Regions from separate parts of the Staphylococcus nepalensis genome, predicted to be linked through region 2. Evidence: predicted binding sites of a transcription regulator. Region 2 holds the regulator's gene; the other holds the start of a gene.
The links. The regulator Rex, encoded in region 2, represses fermentation and respiration genes when NADH is low (regulators of the CRP and FNR family bind a similar motif). The targets are predictions, from matches to a motif close to TTGTGAAATATTTCACAA.

Region 1 (11,954 bases), 980 kb from region 2:
TCAGCAACACATTCTTGCTTTTCAACTAATACTTTTGCTTTATTCAAATCTGATTCATTAGTAATAAGTGCTTGACCTTTGCCATCATAACCACCAAATCTTGTTTTTATGATAAATGGAAAACCAATTTCTTCTATAGCACGAGTTAAATCATTTGGGTCTGATAACTTTATAAATGGCGCTATTTGCGTTTGAGCATTTTGCAACGTTTGTTTTTCAACTAATCTATCTTGTAATAATTGAATCGCTTGGTAACCTTGAGGAATATTATATTTAGAGACTAGCGTTTGTAATTGACTAGCCGAGATATTTTCAAATTCATAAGTGATCACGTCAGACAATTCACCTAATTGCGCAAGTGATTGTTCGTCATCATAGTTGGCATTTATAAATTGATGTGCTACATATTGACACGGACAATTTTCATCAGGATCTAGCACAATGACTTTATAACCCATCTTCTGTGCTGATTGTGCCATCATTTTCCCTAATTGTCCTCCACCGATAATGCCAATCGTTGATCCAAATGGTAATTTACTGAAGTTCATGTTGCATTTCACTCACTTTCTCAATCAGTGATTTTTCGTAATTTTCCAAATTCTTTTGGATATCTTTATTACCAATACTGAGCATTCTGGCAGCTAAAACACCTGCATTTTTAGCTCCTGCTTTACCTATAGCTGTTGTCGCAACTGGAATACCGCCTGGCATTTGTACAATAGACAAGAGAGAATCCAAACCTTTTAAACTTTTAGATTCAATTGGCACGCCTATGACTGGTAATGTTGTCATTGATGCAACCATACCTGGTAAATGTGCTGCACCACCTGCTCCAGCAATAATGACGTCGTAACCATTATCTCTGGCTCCTTTAGAAAACTCATACATTAATTGAGGCGTACGATGTGCTGAAACTACTTTCTTTTCGTACGGTATTTCTAGTTGTTCTAACATTTGGCAACTTTCTTTCATAGTCTCCCAATCGGAAGAACTACCCATTATGACTACCACTTTCAAAATGAACACCCTTTCAGAAATTTGAAATGTTATGACTATTAGATGTATATTACAGATATAGCATAACAACTAAAAAACGCTTTTTCAATCAAAAATCGAACTTTAAATTTAAAAAAACATTAAATTTACGTCTTTTGGTTGAAAAACGTGGTGTTATTTATGTTAAAGTTAAGTAAAGTTCATACATTGGAGGAGGATTTTTTCATGGTCGCAAAAGTTTTAGACGGGAAACAAATCGCAAAGGATTACAGACAAGGTCTAAAAGACCAAGTCGAAGCTTTACAAGCGAAGGGTTATACACCAAAATTATCAGTTATTCTTGTAGGTAATGATGGCGCAAGTCAAAGTTATGTGAATTCTAAAAAGAAAGCAGCAGAAAAGATCGGTATGATTTCAGAAATTGTACATTTAGATGAATCTGCTTCAGAAGAAAAAGTTTTAAGCGAACTTAAACGCTTAAATGAAGATGACAGTGTAAGTGGTATTTTAGTTCAAGTACCACTACCAGAACAAGTAAGTGAACAAAAAGTTTTAGAATCAATTAATCCAGCTAAGGATGTTGACGGGTTCCACCCTGAAAATATTGGTAAACTTTATATCGACCAACAGACTTTCGTTCCTTGTACCCCTCTAGGTATTATGGAATTACTAAACCATGCTGATATTGATTTAGAAGGAAAAGATGCAGTCGTCATTGGTCGTAGCCACATTGTTGGTCAGCCAGTATCGAAATTATTATTACAAAAAAATGCTTCAGTTACGATTCTTCATTCAAGAACTAAAGACATGCATCAACATTTAAAAAATGCTGATGTTATCGTTAGTGCTGTAGGTCGTCCAGGGCTTGTAACTAAAGATGATGTAAAAGAAGGCGCAGTTGTTATCGACGTAGGAAACACACCGGATGAAAATGGCAAATTAAAAGGTGATATTGCATACGATGAAGTTAAAGAAATAGCAGGTGCTATTACACCAGTTCCAGGTGGTGTTGGCCCTATGACGATTACAATGGTATTAAATAATACACTTATTGCAGAAAAAATGCGTAGAGGTATCGAATAATACGCTTTTTATTTGAATAAAAATAAATGGGCCCGGGTCATAAATAATGCTTGGGCTCGTTTATTATATAGACAATAGATAACATACAAAGTGTCACTTCTAAATAACACTTTTAAAACATTAATTCTCTAAAGTGCGTTTTCTTTCATATCATTTTAAATTCTTATATGTTTGGATAACAGAAGTATTACAAATAAAAAATGTCAATTAACATATAATAAATTGATAATGAATATAACAAAATGGCTTATAATTATAGCAAGCGCAACTTTATATAAATTCACAGTAACGCATCTTGAAATGTCTTTTTATAATAAATTCACTTCTATCTACTGAAAACTTACTAACATTACAACACAGTTTTATAAACAAAATAATTATTTTCTTCTTATTAGATTCATATATGAACGTTTGCCAATTTCTATCACTATATGCGAATTATTACATTTAATTGAATTTTTTCTGAAAATTATAACTGAATTTACACTTCTACGTTATATTAGGACTATAGTACGATGTTTTATCATCTAAAATAAAATATAGTGTAATTAAGATAAAATTAAATGACGCTCATACGGAGGTTTACGTTATGAACAAATTACTACAGTCATTATCAGCATTAGGTGTCTCTGCCACACTCGTTTCACCTAACCTTAGCGCAGAAGCTACAGAAAATTCTATACCTGAGTTAAAAGGAACGAACGATATAGTAATAGATAAAGGGAATAACTACAATCTATTAAATGGTGTACGTGCGTATGATAAAGAAGATGGTGACTTAACGCATAAAATCATAGTAGATGGTCAAATTAATACAGATAAAAAAGGAAAATATAAAGTTGAATACAAAGTAGAAGATTCAGAAGGCGCTACAAATAAATCTGTAAGATATATCGAAGTAAAATAAACGAAATTATTCATACATATCTGATTATAATATTGAGTGCTAATCAGTAAGCAAATAGTGTGAAATTATCCTATCGCCTTAAATATGACACTTTTCACAAAATGTACACATAATTTTAACAAATCTTTAAAAGCCCGTCAGACGTTGAGTTTGTTGGGTTTCTTTTAATTTTACAATATTTTTTTTTACACAAACACTTGTAAATATTGCGTAATATCTTAAAATTGATGGTAAGCCCTACAATTGTAGTATTAGGAGGTCAAAAAAGTGTCAAAATTTAAGTCTTTGCTTCTACTCTTTGGCTCACTAATTGTACTTAGTGGCTGTTCCAATGTAGAAGTTTTAAACCCAAAAGGGCCGGTAGCAAGTGACTCGAAGTTCTTGATTATTTACTCAATCATCTTCATGCTTGTTATTATTGCCGCCGTGCTTATCATGTTTGCTCTGTTTCTATATAAATATAGATTACACAAAACAGACGAATCTGGTAAGATGCACCACAATTCTTTAATTGAAACAATTTGGTTTGTTATCCCGGTAATCATTGTTATCGCTTTAGCTATTCCTACAGTAAAATCACTTTACATGTATGAAGAAACGCCGGAAAAACAAGACGATCCCCTTGTTGTCTATGCAACAAGCGCTGGTTATAAGTGGTTCTTCAGTTATCCTGAAGAAAAAGTTGAAACTGTTAACCACTTAACCATACCTAAAGATCGACCTGTTGTCTTCAAACTCCAATCAATGGATATGATGACAAGTTTCTGGATTCCACAGTTAGGTGGTCAAAAATATGCGATGACTGGAATGACAATGGATTGGACTTTAACTGCTAGCGAAGAAGGAACGTTCAGAGGACGTAACTCAAACTTCAACGGTGAAGGATTCGCTCGCCAAACATTTGATGTCAATTCAGTTAGCCAAAGTGAATTTAAGGATTGGGTAAAAGATGCTCAAAGTCAAAAGGAATTAGATCAAGATACTTTTGATAAACAACTTTTACCAACTACTGAAAACAAAAACTTAACTTTCAGTGGTACGCATATGGCGTTTGTTGATCCAGCAGCTGATCCTGAGTATATTTTCTATGCTTATGATCGTTTCAATTACGTACAGAAAGATCCAAATTTTAATACACCAAAAGAAATAAAAGAGGACGTATTAGATAAACCTAATAAACCTGCACGTAAGCCACAAATCACAAACGCAAACTACGAACGTCATGGTATGAAAGCTATGATTCTAGGCAATAATGAACCATATAATAGTGAGTTTAAAGATGAAGAATCACATAATATGGACGAAATGGAAAAAATCTCAGAAGGTGCTAAAGACGAACAAGCATCAGAGTCTGAGAAAAAAGACCATGAACATGGAGGTGGACATTAATGAATTTCCCATGGGATCAATTGCTCGTTCAAGGTAACTGGATGATTACAATGGCACAAATTGGTGCACCGTTCGCTATCATCGCAGTGATCGCAGTAATTACTTACTTTAAATTGTGGAAATATCTATACAGAGAATGGTTCACATCTATTGACCATAAAAAAATCGGCGCTATGTATTTAATCTGTGCTGTATTAATGTTCGTGCGTGGCGGTATTGATGCCTTAATGATGCGTACACAATTAGCAATTCCAGATAATACATTTTTAGAAGGAAACCATTATAATGAAGTCTTTAGTACGCATGGCGTAATAATGATTATCTTTATGGCAATGCCTTTCATTTTTGGTTTATGGAATGTTATTGTACCTTTACAAATTGGTGCAAGAGACGTTGCATTCCCTGTATTAAATAACGTAAGTTTCTGGTTATTCTTCTCAGGTATGTTGTTATTCAACTTATCATTTATAATCGGAGGCTCACCTGCAGCTGGTTGGACGAACTACGCACCACTCGCAGGAGAATTCAGTCCAGGACCTGGGGTCAACTACTACCTTATCGCAATACAGATTTCTGGTATAGGTACCCTAATGACTGGTATTAACTTCTTTGTAACAATACTTAGATGTAAAACACCTACAATGAAATTTATGGAAATGCCAATGTTTACGGTTACTACTTTCATTACAGCATTAATCGTTATCTTGGCTTTCCCAGTACTAACAGTGGCATTAGCACTGTTCACAACAGATAGAATCTTCGATACTGCATTCTTTACAGTCGCAAATGGCGGTATGCCAATGTTATGGGCTAACTTCTTCTGGGTATGGGGGCACCCCGAAGTTTATATCGTTATCCTGCCTGCATTCGGTATTTATTCAGAAATTATTCCAACATTTGCTCGTAAACGTCTGTTCGGTCACCAAAGTATGGTATGGGCAACAGCAGGTATCGCATTCCTTAGTTTCTTAGTTTGGGTTCACCATTTCTTCACAATGGGTAATGGTGCATTAATTAACTCATTCTTCTCAATCACAACCATGCTGATTGGTATCCCAACCGGTGTTAAATTATTTAACTGGTTATTCACTTTATATCAAGGTAGAATTACGTTTGAATCGCCAATGTTATTTGCGCTAGCATTCATCCCTAACTTCTTACTTGGTGGTGTAACTGGTATCATGCTTGCAATGGCAGCAGCTGACTATCAGTACCATAATACGTACTTCTTAGTAGCACACTTCCACTACACGTTAGTAGCTGGTGTTGTATTTGCTTGTTTAGGTGCGCTCATATTCTGGTGGCCTAAGATGACTGGATTTAAGTTAAACGAAACATTAAACAAATGGAGTTTCTGGTTATTTATGATTGGATTTAACGTTTGTTTCTTACCTCAATTCATCCTTGGATTAGATGGTATGCCACGTCGTTTATACACTTATATGCCAGAAGACGGCTGGTGGTTGTTAAACGCAATCTCTACTGTCGGTGCGCTCATGATGGCATTAGGCTTTATGTTCTTAGTTGCTAGTATCGTATATAGCTTCTTCAAATCACCACGTGAAGCTACTGGTGATAACTGGTACGGTTTGGGACGTACATTAGAGTGGTCAACTGCTTCAGCGATGCCACCTAAATACAACTTTGCTGTTACACCAGACTGGAATGACTATGATACATTTGTAAATATGAAAGAACACGGTAGACACTACTTAGATAATCACAACTACACTGATATCCATATGCCAAATAATACGCCAGTTGGTTTCTGGATGGGAATTTTCTTCACAATCGGAGGCTTCTTCCTTGTCTTTGAAACAATTATTCCAGCTGTTATTTGCTTAATAGGTATCTTCGGTACTATGATTTTCCGCAGTTTCCAAGTAGACCACGGTTATCATATCCCAGCTTCTGAAGTAGCAGAAACCGAAAAACGTTTACGTGAAGCACGTATAAAAGAAAGGGAGGCTGTAAGTCATGAGTCATGATGCAAACACTATTGATCAACGTTCGCATGAAGGTAATTTAAATAGACTTGGCTTTTGGATATTCCTTACAGCAGAAGTCTCACTATTCGGTACGCTATTTGCAACCCTATTAACACTTCAACATGGTGGAGACTATGGCGGTAAAATGACGACTGAAATGTTCGAATTACCCCTCGTTTTGATAATGACATTTGCGTTATTAATTAGTTCTTATACTTGTGGTATTTCTATTTACTATATGAGAAAAGAAAAAGCAAAATTAATGACGATTTGGATGATTATCACTTTATTATTTGGTGTTGTCTTCGTAGGATTTGAAATTTACGAGTTTGCACACTACGTATCAGAAGGTGTTAACCTAACAATCGGTTCTTATTGGTCTAGTTTCTTTATACTTTTAGGAACACACGGCGCCCACGTCTCATTAGGTATTATTTGGATTATTTGTTTATTAATCCAAGTTGGCATGCGTGGACTAAATAAAGACAATGCGCCTAAGTTATTTATAGTAAGTTTATACTGGCACTTCTTAGATGTTGTTTGGATCTTCATCTTTACTGCCGTATATATGATAGGGATGGTGTTTAGCGGATGAATACAATTGTAAAACACACAGTAGGCTTTATTGGCTCAATCGTTCTGACTCTTTTAGCAGTATTCGTAACCCTATACACATCAATGGCACTTAATGCTAAGATTACAATCATCTTTGGCTTTGCTTTTATACAAGCTGCAGTACAATTATTAATGTTCATGCACTTAACTGAAGGTAAAGACGGAAACGTACAAGGGTTTAAAGTTATATTTGCGCTTATCATTACTTTAATTACTGTTATCGGTACTTATTGGGTAATGCAAGGTGGACACTCAAGCCACTTATAGCTCAAGCAAAGGCTTCTCGAAAGAGAAGCCTTTTTTATTTTATTTATTAACCTCCCTTTTCATTTTTGGATGATAGTTTGCTTTTTAACATTTTATTCGAGAAAAGTTGTAGAATATAATTAATAAGGTAACTTACGCAATAGGAGGATTAAAAATTTGATGAAACAACCAATTATTATAGATACAGACCCAGGCATTGATGATGCAGCAGCAATAAGTATTGCTTTAAATCATCCCAACTTCGATTTGAAAATGATTACTACAGTTAACGGTAATGTAGGAATTGAAAAAACAACTGCCAATGCGTTAAAACTCAAACAATTTTTCAATAGTAATGTCCCTGTACATAGAGGTGCATCTCAACCACTACTTTCAGAAATAGTTGATGCAAGCGATGTACATGGTGAATCAGGTATGGAGGGTTATATTTTCCCTGAAATAGCGGAAAGTGATTTAGCATCTACGCATGCTGTTGAAGCTATGAAAAATGCTTTGCTAAATAGTGATGCGCCGATTACGCTTGTCCCTATTGGACCTTTAACAAATATCGCATTGTTACTTACGACTTACCCAGAAGTAAAAACATATGTTAAGGAGATCGTATTAATGGGCGGTTCGGCATCTCGAGGTAATGTGACCCCTTTAGCTGAGTTTAATATTTACTGTGATCCCGAAGCTGCTCAAATTGTCTTTAATTCTGGATTGCCATTAACAATGGTAGGCTTAGATGTAGCAAGAAGTTCTAGTTTAACGCACGATACTATAAATGAATTACAATCCATAAATGACACAGGTAATATGCTACATCAACTGTTCAAACACTATAGAGGAGACGATTTTGAAAAAGGTATTAACGTTTACGATGCATATACCATCCTATATCTTCTTCATCCTGAAAATTTTGCGGTTCAAGAAGCTGATGTGCAAATTGAAACAAACGGCAAACTGACTAAAGGTGCTACAGTAACAGATTTCAAATCACATTTCCCTAATACATCAGTAGTTCTGTCAGTACAAGCAAATATCTTTAAACAAATGTTTATCGATGCCTTACAATACTGTAAATAAATTCGTATTAATAAAAAAAGCATCCAACGATTCATTTTATTAGAATCATTGAATGCTTTTTTTATTTTTTTAGTATGGTTGCTTTACTTTATTATATGACCCACCCTGTTGAAGTATATCAAAGTAAATATGCTTCATTTTCTGCTCGTTACTTGTTTTTCCGTTTTCGTAATTTGTAGCTAAAACGATAATATAATTATCATTAAAATATACAGTAAATATATTTCCATAAAAAATACCATTAATTCGATTTTTATCTGCAAAAGAATAAAAACCATAACGATACGCTTGAGGGTATTGTATAGTTAAACTTTCGTGGATAAAAGGTCTCGTAATCGTCGCATTAAAAATTTTATTTTTTTGTAGATTTAAAACGACTTTCCCCATGTCGTAAGGCGTCATATAAAGGTTGCCTGCCCCATCATATTGACTTAAAGTGTTAGGATTCTGTTTGACGCGCTTTCCAGTACTTTTATCCTTTTTATAACCAGTAGCCATATATTTTTTAAAATTTGAATCATTATACCGGCCCGTATATTTTAAATTATAGGGTTTCACTATTCTATCGTTTAAATTTTGAGTATACGATTGATATGTAACTGCTTCTATAACTTCTGACAATACTAGATAATTGGCATCATTGTATTGATATTGATTATAATATAATGGGTTAATATCTCTTTTTATTATTGCATGTACAGCTTCGTCTAAGGTTTTTAATTTTGGGTTAGCTTGATATTTATATAAACCGCTTTGATGTAACATCAACTGCTTTAAAGTGACAGGGTATGCTAATTCAAAATATGGTAGATATTGCTTCACGGGTGCTACCATACTAATTTCACTTTCAGTTTCTAATTGTTTTAACATAAGCCCTGTCATAAATTTTTGTGCGGAACCTATCAAAAACATTGTATTAGCCGTATTAGTTTCATTTTTTTCAAAATCTTTAAATCCATAACCCTTATTTAGACTTAATTGACCTTTTTTAAAAACTGTTACAGTACCATTAAATTGGCCTTCCTCTAAGTATTGATCTATTTGCTTCATTTGTGAATCACTGTGATCAACCACTGTTTTTAATTCTTTTTCCTTTTTAGTTGTTTGTTTTTTATTTACCTTTTGTGAAGCATGAGTAGGATGCATAGCGTCTTTAGTCTGTTTATCATGTCTGTAACTATACACCCCTACTATTATAAAAATAAAAATGATCATAACAATAATTAATTTGAACTTGTTGACTTTCATCTAGCTGCCTCTTTATGTTTTATTTAATATTATTAATAAATTCATCTTTAAATTGATCTGTTAAAGCAGTCATATGCTCTATATTTAATGAAAAATATAGTTTGATTTTAGGTTCAGTACCGGATGGTCTTAATGCTATAAAACCATTTTCAAAAATAAATCTAATTAAATTAGTTTTAGGTAACGTCAGTGCTTCTGTTGTACCTTCTTCAATATTTTTAATTGTACCTAATTCATAATCTTCAATTTGTTTTACTTCAAGACCACAAATTGTTGATACTTCTTTATTTCTAAATTGGTTCATTATTTTCGAAATTTTTTCAACGCCTTCTGCCCCTTCAAACAAAGGAGACAATGTTTTATCTTTATATGAACCGATATGAGCATAAATATCTTCCAAAGTATCTTTAAATGTCATACCATTATTTGCTAATAAATTTTTATATTTTATTAATAATGGAACCATTTGAATTGCATCTTTATCTCTTGAAAAAGGTTTTGCTAAATAACCATGACTTTCTTCAAAAGCAAGTAATAGTTGCTTTTCTTGTTCTGAGCTTTCTTGTTCTAGTAAATCAGAAATATATTTAAAACCAGTCAAGACATTTTTCACTTCGACATCTAAAGCTATAGCCAATCTCTCAGCTAGTTCGCTTGTGACGATTGATTTAATCATATACAGCGATTTACCTTCATCTGCTAAATCTTGAAATCTTAATTTAGTTAGTAATATACCAATTTCATTCCCATTAAAATATCTATACTCATTATCATTATAACGTTCAATAAAACCTAATCTGTCCGCGTCTGGATCTGTTGCTATAATCAGTTGTGCATCTGTATCATTTGCCAATTTTAGCCCTCGTTCAAAAACTGCTTCAGCTTCCGGATTCGCAATTGCTACAGTCGGAAAATTACCATCTGGCATTGATTGTTCTTTTTCAATTACAAAGTTATCATAATTTAATTCAGTTAAAATTTCAGATGCTAAAGGTAAACTCGTACCATGTAAACTTGTGAGTACCACTTTTGCTTCTTTTTCCGGAATTGTATCTACTAAGGATTTAACTTCATGTTTGTATGCTTCAGTGACTTCATGGGACATATATTGAATTTGTTTTTTTTGTAGCAATGCATTAAAATCACCTCGATGAATTTGTAATGGATATTCTATCGCATTGATATAATGACTTAAGCGCTCTGATTCATCTGGCAACAATTGACCACCGTTTTGGTCATATATTTTGATACCATTATAATGCTTAGGGTTATGGCTAGCAGTAATCATCACACCTGCATCTGTTTTTAAGTGTCTTACTGCAAATGATAATTCCGGCGTAGATTTGTAATTTTCTGATAAAATTGTTGTCACATTATTTTCAGCTAAGACAGATGCCATTTCTTCAGAAAATGCTTTAGATAGCAATCTAGTATCAAAATGTATCACTATTGAAGGTTCACTAAACTTTTCATTCAAATATTGTGCTAATCCTAATGCAACCTTGCGTATTGTAAATGCATTTAAACGACCAGGCCCTAATCCAAAAGTACTACGTATGCCAGCAGTACCAAATGTTAATTCGTCTTTAAATCCTTCTTCTTTTTCTTCTTCAGTTTGTGCTTCATAAAACGTTTTTACCAAACTTTCGTCTATTCTATCCAACCATTCTGACTTCATGGCTAAATCCTCCTTGTTTCTTTAATGTGTTAGAATTCATTAATAAGCATCTATTATAATGATTTAAAAAGGATTATGCTTTATGACACCTTTTATAAGTTATTTTAAAATTTCAAACTATGCTATCTACTTTATTTTTAATCTTTGAACTTATTTTTTAAACATCATCTCTTTAACCATCAATAACATTTATCATATGCTAATTATATCGTATGTTTATAAATAAATCATTTTTAGCTACATGTCTTTTTTATAATTATTTTTAATTGTGATTGACGTCGTTTCTATCAGTGATCATATTCTATGATATACATTTCAAACTTTAGTTGGATAAATTCTTTGTTGATATTTTATTATGTTAGATATAAAATTATAAGTTATAGTACAAATTTCTCTTTACAATAATTTAATGAAATTAGCGAAATTTTAACATTAAACCAATATTGTAATATAAACCAAATCATATACAATGGGGAGCTTCTTACATGAATAAATTTTTTAAATACTTTTTAATATTTCTATCTTTAATTCTTGTAGTTGTTCCAGTTATATTTGCCATTTTATTACTTAAATCATCGCAAGGTGCTTTTGAAAATTCATTGAACACAAGTGATACGTCCAGAGAATCAAGTATTCGTGAAACAAAAGTCAACCCTTCTGAAGATCCAATTTCTATTTTGTTTTTAGGTATCGATGATAATAGTGGTCGTCAAAA
Region 2 (11,954 bases):
GCGTGCAATCAAAGTCAATTTTTAACTCCTCACCATTTTCCAATGTACTCATTTTCTTTTGTGCTTCAATTAAAGGGAAGGGACATACCATTCCTACTGTTCCTAATTCATGTACCATAATTAATTCCTCCTTTAAGTTAAAATCTTAAGTCGTTTGAGTTTGCGTTGAAACTGTATGCTTCGCAGATTTTTCTACTTTTTGTGCTTTTTTCATTGGTTTGATAAATATAAAGTAGCTCATGAACCATGCACCTAATATCATGGAAGCAAGTGCTATCCAACCTTTCCACGACATTGTAGCTGTTTCTACTAATCCGTTTCCTATTGAACAACCGCCAGCTACTGATGCACCAAAGCCCATGCAAACACCGCCAATAATGCTGTTACGAATTGTTTTCTTATCTGGTAATCTCCACTTAAATTCTTTGGATCCTTTGGCTGCAATATAAGAACCAGCAAAAATTCCTAAGACAAGGAAAACACCCCAATCTAAAAGCTTAAGGTCTCCAGTTACGAAAAATTGAACTAAGTTTGCAGATGGCGTTGTGATTCCTAAACCATACATTCTTCCTGTAGATTCACTGACAGGCCATGCTAAAAGTGCAATGAGACCAACTGCTATAGCTGCTACAAATGGATGATATTTTTTCTCAAATAAATAATGACGAACGCCTGTAAATTTTTGCTTTAATTTCGGAACTGCAACTTTTGGTTTTGGTTTACGCAATGTTTTCACAACAAATGTGATAGTTATAATCGTTAATAACAAAACCCAAACCCAAGTTGGAATACCAGTTGTTTGTGACATACTAGTATTTACATTAGTTGGTTTATTAACCCCGTCCATTAAAGGTAACAATAAACCAAATTTAGTAGCAGCAGAAGTAAATGCATATGCGATAAGTGCTAACCAACTTCCAATCAATCCTTCTCCAGCTCTATACCATGTCCCAGTGGCGCAACCACCAGCTAATATGATACCAATCCCAAAAATAAATGAACCTATTACCGTTCCAATTATTGGATATGTTGATTCTGGAATTTGTACTAATCCAGTGGAAGTCAATATTAATAAGCCAATACTTTGTACAGATATCGCTATTAATAATGCGTAGAACATTTTGTTACTTTTTTGAATATACATATCTCTAAAACCGCCAGCAAGACAAAATCGTGTACGTTGCATGACAAATCCTAGAAGCGCACCCACGACCAATCCACTGATTATTAACCACGTCATAACATTACCTCTTTTCCGATAAAATCAATATGAATTATCATATTAGATTTATATGGAAATTTCAACCTTTAATGATTAATAATTTAAAAAAAGTATAAATTCACTAATTAAATATGAAACTATTTGGAAAATAAAAAAGCTTTTTATAAATGTATCGTCATGATTGGTGACTTACATCTATAAAAAGCTCAGTGCTTTAAAATCTTATTTATTACTGTAGTTTTTCATAAAGAATAATAAAGATTGTAGCTCAATTCCCAAATCAATATGGTGGACTTGAACATCTACTGGTGTATACACACGTGTTGGTGTAAAGTTGAGCACGCCTTTAATGCCAGCATCAACCAAAGTATCTACAACTTGTTGTGCAGCATCTTCAGGCGTTGTTAAAATCACAACATCTATTTGTTCTTGTTTTAATATATCAGTAGCCTTCGAAAATGGACTCACAGTAACTTGCCCAATTTCAGTACCGATCACTTCATCTCGTATATCAAAAGCTTCCGTTATGGTCATTTCATCATGAATAGAAAAGTTATATGTTAATAATGCTTTACCTAGGTTTCCTACACCCACGATGGCGATTTTAATTTCATCATTTTCACTAATTTCATTTTTGAAAAAATGTAATAAACTGTCAATATTATAGCCATATCCTTTTTTGCCTAATTCACCAAAATAAGAAAAATCACGACGTATTGTTGCAGAATCAATATTTAATCCTTCACTAATTGTTTTAGAATTAACTCTGTCTATACCTTTAGATTTTAATGTATTGACAAATCTATAATATAACGGTAAACGCTTCAATGTGGCACGAGGAATCTTTTCGCTTTGGTTAGCCAAGATCTTGTCCTCCTATACTATGATCTATTACTAATTAATCTTATAATTACTACAACATTATACATTAATACATGCTAAAAATAAACACTGATAGTTTTAACAATGCTTAGAATACGGTAGAATGATAATGGATAGAGAGGTGCAAAATCGGATGATATTATTACAACTAAATGATATAACAAAATCATTCGACGGAGAAGATATTTTTAATGACGTAGATTTTGAAGTTAAAACAGGCGAACGTATTGGTATAGTCGGTCGCAATGGTGCTGGTAAATCTACTTTAATGAAAATTATTGCTGGCGTCGAAGATTATGATAGTGGCCATGTTTCAAAGAGTAAAAATTTAAAACTCGGCTATTTAACACAGCAAATGACATTAAATACAAATCAAACTGTTATTGAAGAAATGTCTAAACCATTTGAGAGTATGAAACAACTTGAAAATGAAATGAAAAAAGAAACAGATTGGTTAGCGCAACATGCAAATGAATATGATACAGAAGAATATAAAACACATATTGACCGCTATGAATATTTATCAAATGAATTTGAACAACAAGATGGATATCAATACGAAAGTAAAATCAAAACAGTGCTTCATGGTCTGAATTTTACTGAATCAGATTACAACCGCCCTATTAATGATTTTAGCGGAGGTCAAAAAACAAGACTTTCACTAGCCCAAATGCTCCTTAGCGAACCTGATTTATTATTATTAGACGAGCCTACGAACCATTTAGACATGGAGACCACGCAATGGTTAGAAGGGTATTTGAATTACTTTAAAGGCGCTATTGTAATCATCAGCCATGACAGATACTTTTTAGATAAAATTGTAAACCAAATCTATGATGTTGCACTCGGAGATGTACAGCATTATGTAGGTAATTACAAACAATTCATTGAACAAAGGGATAAATATTATGAAAAACGCATGCAAGAATACGAACGTCAACAAGCTGAAATAAAACGCTTAGAAACTTTTGTAGAAAAAAATATTGCACGTGCTTCAACTACTGGCATGGCAAAAAGTCGTCGAAAAATGCTCGAAAAAATTGAAAGAATCAATAAACCAATGATTGATGCCAAAAGTGCGAATATCCAATTTAACTTTGATAGAAACACAGGTAACGATGTTTTCCATATAAAAAATTTAGAAATTGGCTATGAACAAGCTATCACTAAGGGGATTAATATTGAAGTTTCTAAAGGAGATCATATAGCCATTATTGGGCCCAATGGTATTGGTAAATCTACATTAATCAAGACAATTGCAGGCATTCAGCCTCAATTAGCTGGGCAAATTACTACAGGTGCCAATTTAAAAATAGGTTACTATGATCAAAAACAAGCTGAATTCAAATCAAACAAGACGATTCTCGATTATCTATGGGATCAATATCCCTCAATGAATGAAAAAGATATTCGGGCAGTGTTGGGTCGTTTCTTATTTGTTCAAGAAGATGTCAAAAAAATTATCAACGATCTTTCGGGTGGTGAAAAAGCCCGGTTACAATTAGCGTTACTCATGCTCGAACGCAACAATGTCCTTATATTAGATGAGCCAACTAACCACCTTGATATAGATTCGAAAGAAATGCTCGAACAAGCATTAGATCATTTTGAAGGAACCATATTATTTGTTTCCCATGATCGTTATTTTATTAATCAACTGGCAAATAAAGTTTATGATTTAGATCATGAGGGCGGCACAATGTATCTAGGTAATTATCAATATTTCATTGAAAAAAAAGAAGAAAATGCAGCTATCCAAGCCAAAAAAGAACAAGAAACTCCGACGCAATCTGAAGTAACCACCACGCAAAATAATAATTATTTTGATCAAAAACTTCAAAAACGAGAACAGCGGCAAATCGAACGGCAAATCGAACAAGTTGAAGCTGATATAGAAAACTACGAAAGTAAAATTGGTGAAATTAACGAACAATTAACCTTACCAGATATATATAGCAATCCTGAAGAAGCAAGTCGTTTAGCCAAAGAAAAAGAAGAAAGCGAACAAAAATTAGAACAAGTGATGTCTAAATGGACAGAATTACAAGAAAAGTTAATATAATTATGAACTACTCAAAAATACGGAATGATTTTATCATTTTCCGTATTTTTTATGTTTTTTTACACTCGAATTATTAACAGCGATAAACCTTATAACGAGAGCTGTCCACAGAGTTATCCTAGTTATCCACAAGCAAAAAGCAATACCATTTTGTATTGAATTTTCAGATAACAAGTCATATCCACACACATACACACTACTTATCCACAGGTTGTACACTAACTGTTGATAAGTACGCACGTTCCCTATTGACATCTAGCAAAGTTTATTTCATTTAACTAATTGTTTATTAATCCATTTAATGACATAATTATTGTAATCATTAAAAAGAGAGATCGGTCCTATGTTACCGTTATTTTGGTTTTTTATTGCTTTTATCATCGCTGCTTTCCTCGTGTCTATGATGACAAATATTGTGACAAATAAAAAATTAAAGCATGATATCCAGCTCTTATGGTCAAAGCAAAAGCCTCTAGAGAATTTTGTTCGGCCGAACCATATATAGTTATCAGTTTGATACATATCAATTTCAATATGATAAAAACGCATTAGTAGATGATAAAACTTATTCAGATTTAAACATTAACGCTATGTTTGAGAAAATGAACTTTAATTTTACAGCTATAGGGGAAATGAGATTATATGTAACCTTAAGAAAAATGTTTACAATCAGTAACCAAAGCTTAATACATAAATTTAAACATGATGAATCGTTTCGGATACAACTTTCTATACATTTAGCAGAAATCGGTAAAGCAATTTATCCAACATTCCCGGATCAACTATATACGGTTAAACGAAATAATTGTTTTATGTTATGCACGTATTCCCTTTGATTTTTATTATTTTTTCTTTTTTCAATCCTGGTTTAGGCATATTACTAACGATACTTAGTGCCATTTTTAATATGGTTTTAAGCGGGGTGCTAAAAAAGACATTCAATCAAGATTTAAATTCAATATTTTATACATCAATGGTTATTAAAAAAGCGTATGCGCTACAAAAAATTGATGGCGTCCCTACGATAGACGTTGATTTCAGTCATTTTAAAACTGCTCGTAAACTGAGTGGATTGTTAGGAAAAGTTAATACGTCTGAAGATGCTATGGTATTTGCTTTTTTATTTAAAACTATGTTTATGCTGGATTACCACATTTTTCACTTAATACAAAATAGTTTTAAAAAATACGAGTCCGAAGTGATGTCATGTTACGACTATATAGCAAATATTGATAATCATTATGCTGTGGCATTATGGAGGGAAACATTAACACAATATACATTTCCAGAAGAAAACGAAGCAAGCACACTGGAATTTGAGGAAATTACACATCCCCTACTTGATTACGCAGTGCCTAATGATTTAGAGATCAATAGTCATATTTTACTAACTGGTTCAAACGCTTCCGGTAAGTCTACTTTTATGAAATCTATCGCGTTAAATCTTATATTAGCTCAAACAGTATATACCGTGACCGCAAAGCATTTCAAATTTAAACCAGGTTTAGTTTATACTTCTATGGTTAATCAAGACGATATATTATCTGGCGATAGTTATTTTATGACCGAGATTAAATCAATAAAGCGTTTATTTGATATACAAACAAATAACACGGTTTATTGTTTCATAGATGAAATTTTCAAGGGAACAAATACTACAGAAAGAATTGCAGCTTCTGAATCTGTTTTAAATTACTTAGGCCCCTGTAAACATTACAGAGTGATTGCTGCAACTCATGATATTGAATTAACTTCATTATTAAAACACAATTATATAAATTATCATTTTAATGAAATCATTTCTGACAATGAAATTACTTTCGATTACAAAGTGAAATCTGGCAAAGCAGATACGAGGAATGCTATTGAACTATTAAGAATTATGGATTTTCCTGAACAAGTTTATTCACGTGCTCAGGCGTCATCCTCTTAAAATGATTTCATGGTGTAAATTAAGTTTTTACGCAATATTGTTTAATCTTAAAACCAAAGGCGAGATGCAGAAATCATATCCTTCTAAACCAATGTATCTTATCCTAGCAAACCTAACTGAAAACCATACAATTATTGAATTTTTTATAGGTAATGAGAGACCGATGTGGTCTCTTTTTTATGTAAAAGAAGCTTAGTAAAGTGTAGTAAATAAGCGAAACCTCTTTACTAAGCACTGCACGTCTTCATAACCATTTGACGTATTTAAATTTATTATTCTGCATTAATCATCCAAGTTACGCCAAATGGATCATTGAACATACCATAAAGATTAGACCATTCTGTCTTACCTAAAGGTATTGTTTCTTCACATCCTGCTATAATCGCTTTATTAAAAAAGTCAATCGCAAGTTGTTTCTCCACTTCATTATGATAGTCAAACGTAAATGTTACAATCGCACCACTATTATCAATTTTTTTATTTTTCCATGTATCACTACAATAGAATGTTTCTCCTAAAATTTTGAAGGACGCATTCATTGTAAAGTTTTTATCGACTTGATATTCTTCAGGCATATCCGCAAACATTTCATGATCTCCGCCTACACTCTGAATATCTGTTGCACCTAAATTTTTTTCGTAAAAATCTAATGCAGCTAAACTATTTTGAAAGTTAAAATACTGAACTGATTTCATTTCAAAACCCCCTTTTTTAATGCGTGAATCCATACAAAAACACTAAAATACTTATACCCCATTTCTCACATTTAAACTTTTTAACTTAGTATGCTATACAAAATTACTTTTTACTTAAAAACAAGATCTAATTTACTTCAATACAAATTTTTATATCAAATTTAAATATTAAAAAAGCAGAAAATGAAACCAACCATCAAGTTGATGTCATATTTCTGCTTATCTAGTTACTTTTCTCTTATTTGACTGAAACAAACGTAGAAATACATGAGCTATTATATTTTTAAATAATTATTTAACTATTGAAAATTGTTCTATATCCATATTATTAAAACCATTTAATGACATATCTCCTGTATAACCTGCTTGATATAAATAATGCGCTGCTGCGCCAATCATTGCTGCATTATCTGTACACAGGCTTGGGCTTGGAATACGCAAGTTAATACCATGCGTGTCACATACTTCAGTTAATTGCGCCCTTAAACCTTTGTTACTTGCAACGCCTCCTGCTACAATTAACTGTTTCACATCATAAGCTTCACAAGCTGATATTGATTTTCCAACCAATACTTCTACAACACTATTTTGAAAACTAGTTGCTACATCTTCAGGTTTGATTTCACAATTTTTTTGACGTAAATTATGCAATTTGTTAATCACTGCACTTTTTAACCCACTAAAACTGAAATCATAACTATTAGCGTCTAACCATACGCGCGGAAAGCCATAACTATCTTGACCTTTTGCTGCTAACTGATCAATTTGTGGCCCACCTGGATAACCTAATCCAATCGTTCTCGCAACTTTATCATAAGCCTCTCCAACTGCGTCATCTCGTGTTTCTCCTATGACTTCAAAATTTAAATGGTCTTTCATATATACAAGTTCTGTGTGACCTCCCGAAACAATTAAAGCCATTAATGGAAATTGTAAAGGGTGCTCTAAATGATTAGCATAAATATGACCTGCAATATGATGCACGGGTATCAAAGGTTTGTCGTAAGCAAAAGCAAGCGCCTTTGCAGCATTGATACCTACTAATAAAGCACCTATTAGTCCAGGTCCTTGCGTTACTGCAATTGCATTGATATCCTTCATTTGTAATTTTGCTTCTCTTAAAGCTTGATCAATTGTTGTAATGATACCTTCAACATGATGCCTACTCGCAACTTCTGGTACGACGCCACCAAAACGTTTATGACTTTCAATTTGACTTAACACAATATTGCTTAAAATTTGCGTTCCGTTTTTTATAATACTTACACTAGTTTCATCACAACTAGATTCAACTGCTAAAATTAACGTTTGATTATTCATTTAAATTCACCCACATCACTATCGCATCCTCACCTTCACCGTAATAATTTTTTCGCTTACCACCATATTGAAAACCTAAATTAGTATAAACATGTTGTGCTACTTCGTTATCTACACGTACTTCTAAACTCATAATTTCACATTTCGTTTGTACGTAGTTCATTGCATATTTTAATAATAATTGTCCTAACCCGTAACCTCTATAAGCCTCATCTATTGCTACAGTTGTAATCTGAGCTTGATCAATCACAATCCATATACCAATATAACCAACAATTTCCTCATTAAATTCTATTATAAAATAGTGCGCAAATTCATTTTTTTCTATCTCATGATAAAAAGCGTCTATTGTCCAACTACTGTCATTAAAGCTATTTCTTTCTATATCAAATACTTGTGGTACATCTTTTATAGTCATCAAACGTATATTTAATTCTTGTTCTGTTGGTTTAACCAATTTCTCTCGGCCTCAGATAATTTAATATAGTTGGGTTTAAATTGATGAATATCGGCAGTAGTTTCAATAAGTTTTTTCATATATTTTGCTTTAGGTAAGTTAGGTATACCCTCACTATCTAATAAGTCTTTTAATTTTTCAGTGTCTATACCCACAAATACATATGGTTTGCCCATACGATGTAATAAATCAAGGAGCGTTTGTATTGGTAAATATTGGTCTTCTTTAACTTTCACTAAATTATTTGCTTTATATTCATAAATACCTGTATATACTGCTTCTCTCCGGGCATCAAAAATAGGTACAATTAAACGTTTATCATCTTGCACAGTGGCAGCTAACGCTTTGAGTGATGAAATACCGTATAATTCAGCATTCAATGCGTATGCTAAAGTTTTAGCAACTGTTACACCAATTCTTAATCCTGTGTAAGAACCTGGTCCTTGAGCTACAATAATCGCGTCAATATCTTCTTTCGCTATTTGGCTTTCACCAATCACCTGTTGGATAGCTGGCATCAATTGAGTAGAATGATTCTGCTTTATATTTGAATTTATTTCGCTAAGTACGTTATCATCTTGCATCACTGCAACAGATAAAGGTTGATTCGATGTATCAATCAACAAGCATTTCATGTTCAACAGCCTCCTTTATTTTTAGATAATGTTGACCAACGGCTTTTATTTCTATGTCTCTTTCAGTTGGGCTTACTGTTTTAATATTAATAATAAGATGCTCAGGTGGTAAAAATTCTGTTATAAATTGACTCCACTCTATCAATGTGATTGCTTTATCTTCAAAATATTCATCGAAACCTAAATCTTCTTCGCTATCTTCTAATCTATAACAATCCATATGATGTAATTTTAAAGTTTCACCTTGATAAGATTTAATGATATTAAAAGTTGGAGAATTAATATTACGTTTGACCCCCAGTGCTTTACCAATAAATTGACTTAATGTTGTTTTTCCCGCACCTAGATCACCGTTCAATAATATGATATCTCCGGCAGATAGATGTTTCGTTAATATTTCACCAAATTGCTCCATATTTTCCAATCCTTTAATTTTAATCATATTCCTCTCCTTTTTTTTAGCGACACTTCCAAATTAATTTGGATTAGTGTCGCTTATACATGAGCTTAGCTTAGGCATTCCTTAGTTCACTTCCGAATTAATTTGGATTCGTGTCGCTTATGCATGAGCTTAGCTTAGGCATTCCTTAGTTCACTTCCGAATTAATTTGGATTCGTGTCGAGCTTGCTTCATGTAACCTGCTTAACTAAGCAATTTTTTAGTCATACTTACTACAATGGAACGACAAATTTATTTTTTTAAATATGTTTGTTGTCCAACCCGCTCCATTTAAATATTATTTAAGTTTAAATCGACTTATACTTTATATAAATGAATATATTCTATAAAAATGATGGTACGCTCAAACATTTGATTTTATTAAATTAACTATTACAGTTTAACAAATTTTTTAGTATTTTACTTCAAACTAAAATAAGTTCTAAGTATTTAAAATTGTGTGAATTGAGAGAAAATTTAAAAAAATCATTGACAGTATGGCTTCAGTATAGTAAATTTAATTTATCGAATTTTTAGACAATTCAATTTAACAAATAAAAACAAACCATTCTATCGGAAAGGAGCATAATAAAATGACCAAACATACAACGCAATACCAACCAACAACTTCAAATATTTTAGTCATTTTATTATGCTATTAGGACTGGAACTTTAGTAAAGAATCTACTAAATGTTTAAGTCCTATTTCTAGTTGAATGGGACTCAAAAGCGTCCCAATTATTTATTGGGACGCTTTTTTATTTTCAAATTTATGGGGGAATTAATATGAGAAGCGATATGATCAAAAAAGGAGATCATCAAGCTCCAGCAAGAAGCCTTTTGCACGCAACAGGCGCTTTAGAAAAACCAACAGATATGAACAAGCCTTTCGTAGCTATTTGTAATTCATACATTGACATTGTCCCAGGACATGTTCATTTAAGAGAACTTGCGGATATTGCTAAAGAAGCAATTCGTGAAGCAGGCGCTATTCCCTTTGAATTTGACACTATCGGTGTTGATGACGGTATTGCAATGGGACATATTGGAATGAGATATTCACTTCCGTCCAGAGAAATCATTGCAGACGCTGCAGAAACTGTTATCAATGCACATTGGTTTGATGGTGTTTTTTACATACCGAACTGTGACAAGATTACACCTGGCATGTTATTAGCATCTGTAAGAACTAACGTTCCAGCTATTTTCTGCTCAGGTGGGCCTATGAAAGCAGGCTTATCATCACAAGGTAAAGCATTAACTTTGTCTTCCATGTTTGAGGCCGTTGGTGCATTTAAAGATGGTTCAATTTCAAAAGACGAATTTCTAGATATGGAACAAAATGCTTGCCCTACTTGTGGTTCATGTTCTGGTATGTTTACAGCAAATTCAATGAATTGCTTAATGGAAGTTTTAGGATTGGCTCTCCCATATAATGGCACAGCATTAGCAGTAAGCGAACAACGTAGAGAAATGATTCGTGAAGCAGCGTTTAAACTTGTTGATAATATCAAAAATGATATTAAACCAAGAGACATTGTAACAAAAGAAGCAATTGATGATGCATTCGCTTTAGACATGGCAATGGGTGGTTCAACAAACACTGTTTTACACACTTTAGCTATTGCAAATGAAGCTGGTATCGACTACGACCTCTCAAGAATTAACGAGATTGCAAAGAAAACACCTTACCTCTCAAAAATCGCACCAAGTTCTTCATATTCAATGCATGATGTACACGAGGCAGGTGGCGTTCCAGCTATTATTAATGAATTATTTAAGAAAGAAGGTACATTGCATCCAGATAGAATTACAGCTACAGGAAAAACGCTTCGTGAAAACAATGAGAACAAAGCAATACTAAATAGTGACGTTATTAGACATCTCGATAATCCATATGACAAACAAGGTGGCCTTTCCATCTTATACGGTAACTTAGCTCCAAATGGTGCAGTTATTAAGGTTGGTGGAGTCGACCCTTCAATTAAAGTATTTAAAGGAAAAGCAATCTGTTTCGATTCACATGATGAAGCTGTGGAAGCGATTGATAATCACGTTGTGCGTGAAGGACACGTAGTTGTTATCAGATATGAAGGACCTAAAGGTGGCCCTGGTATGCCAGAGATGTTAGCTCCTACATCTTCTATTGTAGGTAGAGGTTTAGGTAAAGATGTTGCATTAATTACAGATGGTAGATTTTCAGGAGCGACGAGAGGCATAGCAGTCGGACATATTTCACCAGAAGCTGCATCAGGTGGCCCTATCGCTTTAATTGAAAATAACGACGAAATTACGATTGATTTAACGAA

Region 1: a site for Rex is predicted at 3,069-3,086, ahead of qoxA (cytochrome aa3 quinol oxidase subunit II). Genes of this name have one in related genera too.

What each region holds. Positions count from the first base shown of each region.
Region 1 covers NZ_CP017466.1:2,072,459-2,084,412, forward strand. The annotation lists gene purK (5-(carboxyamino)imidazole ribonucleotide synthase) at 1-548, opposite strand, end outside; gene purE (5-(carboxyamino)imidazole ribonucleotide mutase) at 535-1,017, opposite strand; gene folD (bifunctional methylenetetrahydrofolate dehydrogenase/methenyltetrahydrofolate cyclohydrolase FolD) at 1,222-2,079, shown strand; gene BJG89_RS09855 (immunoglobulin-like domain-containing protein) at 2,669-2,986, shown strand; gene qoxA (cytochrome aa3 quinol oxidase subunit II) at 3,254-4,375, shown strand; gene qoxB (cytochrome aa3 quinol oxidase subunit I) at 4,375-6,363, shown strand; gene qoxC (cytochrome aa3 quinol oxidase subunit III) at 6,353-6,958, shown strand; gene qoxD (cytochrome aa3 quinol oxidase subunit IV) at 6,955-7,245, shown strand; gene rihC (ribonucleoside hydrolase RihC) at 7,405-8,313, shown strand; gene BJG89_RS09885 (serine hydrolase domain-containing protein) at 8,383-9,561, opposite strand; gene BJG89_RS09890 (phospho-sugar mutase) at 9,581-11,239, opposite strand; gene BJG89_RS09895 (LCP family protein) at 11,725-11,954, shown strand, end outside.
Region 2 covers NZ_CP017466.1:1,089,663-1,101,616, reverse strand. The annotation lists gene BJG89_RS05045 (sulfurtransferase TusA family protein) at 1-118, opposite strand, end outside; gene BJG89_RS05040 (YeeE/YedE family protein) at 146-1,240, opposite strand; gene BJG89_RS05035 (redox-sensing transcriptional repressor Rex) at 1,445-2,086, opposite strand; gene BJG89_RS05030 (ABC-F family ATP-binding cassette domain-containing protein) at 2,238-4,166, shown strand; partial or broken gene BJG89_RS05025 (MutS-related protein) at 4,510-6,099, shown strand; gene BJG89_RS05015 (VOC family protein) at 6,372-6,794, opposite strand; gene tsaD (tRNA (adenosine(37)-N6)-threonylcarbamoyltransferase complex transferase subunit TsaD) at 7,086-8,114, opposite strand; gene rimI (ribosomal protein S18-alanine N-acetyltransferase) at 8,107-8,571, opposite strand; gene tsaB (tRNA (adenosine(37)-N6)-threonylcarbamoyltransferase complex dimerization subunit type 1 TsaB) at 8,544-9,206, opposite strand; gene tsaE (tRNA (adenosine(37)-N6)-threonylcarbamoyltransferase complex ATPase subunit type 1 TsaE) at 9,187-9,648, opposite strand; gene ilvD (dihydroxy-acid dehydratase) at 10,432-11,954, shown strand, end outside.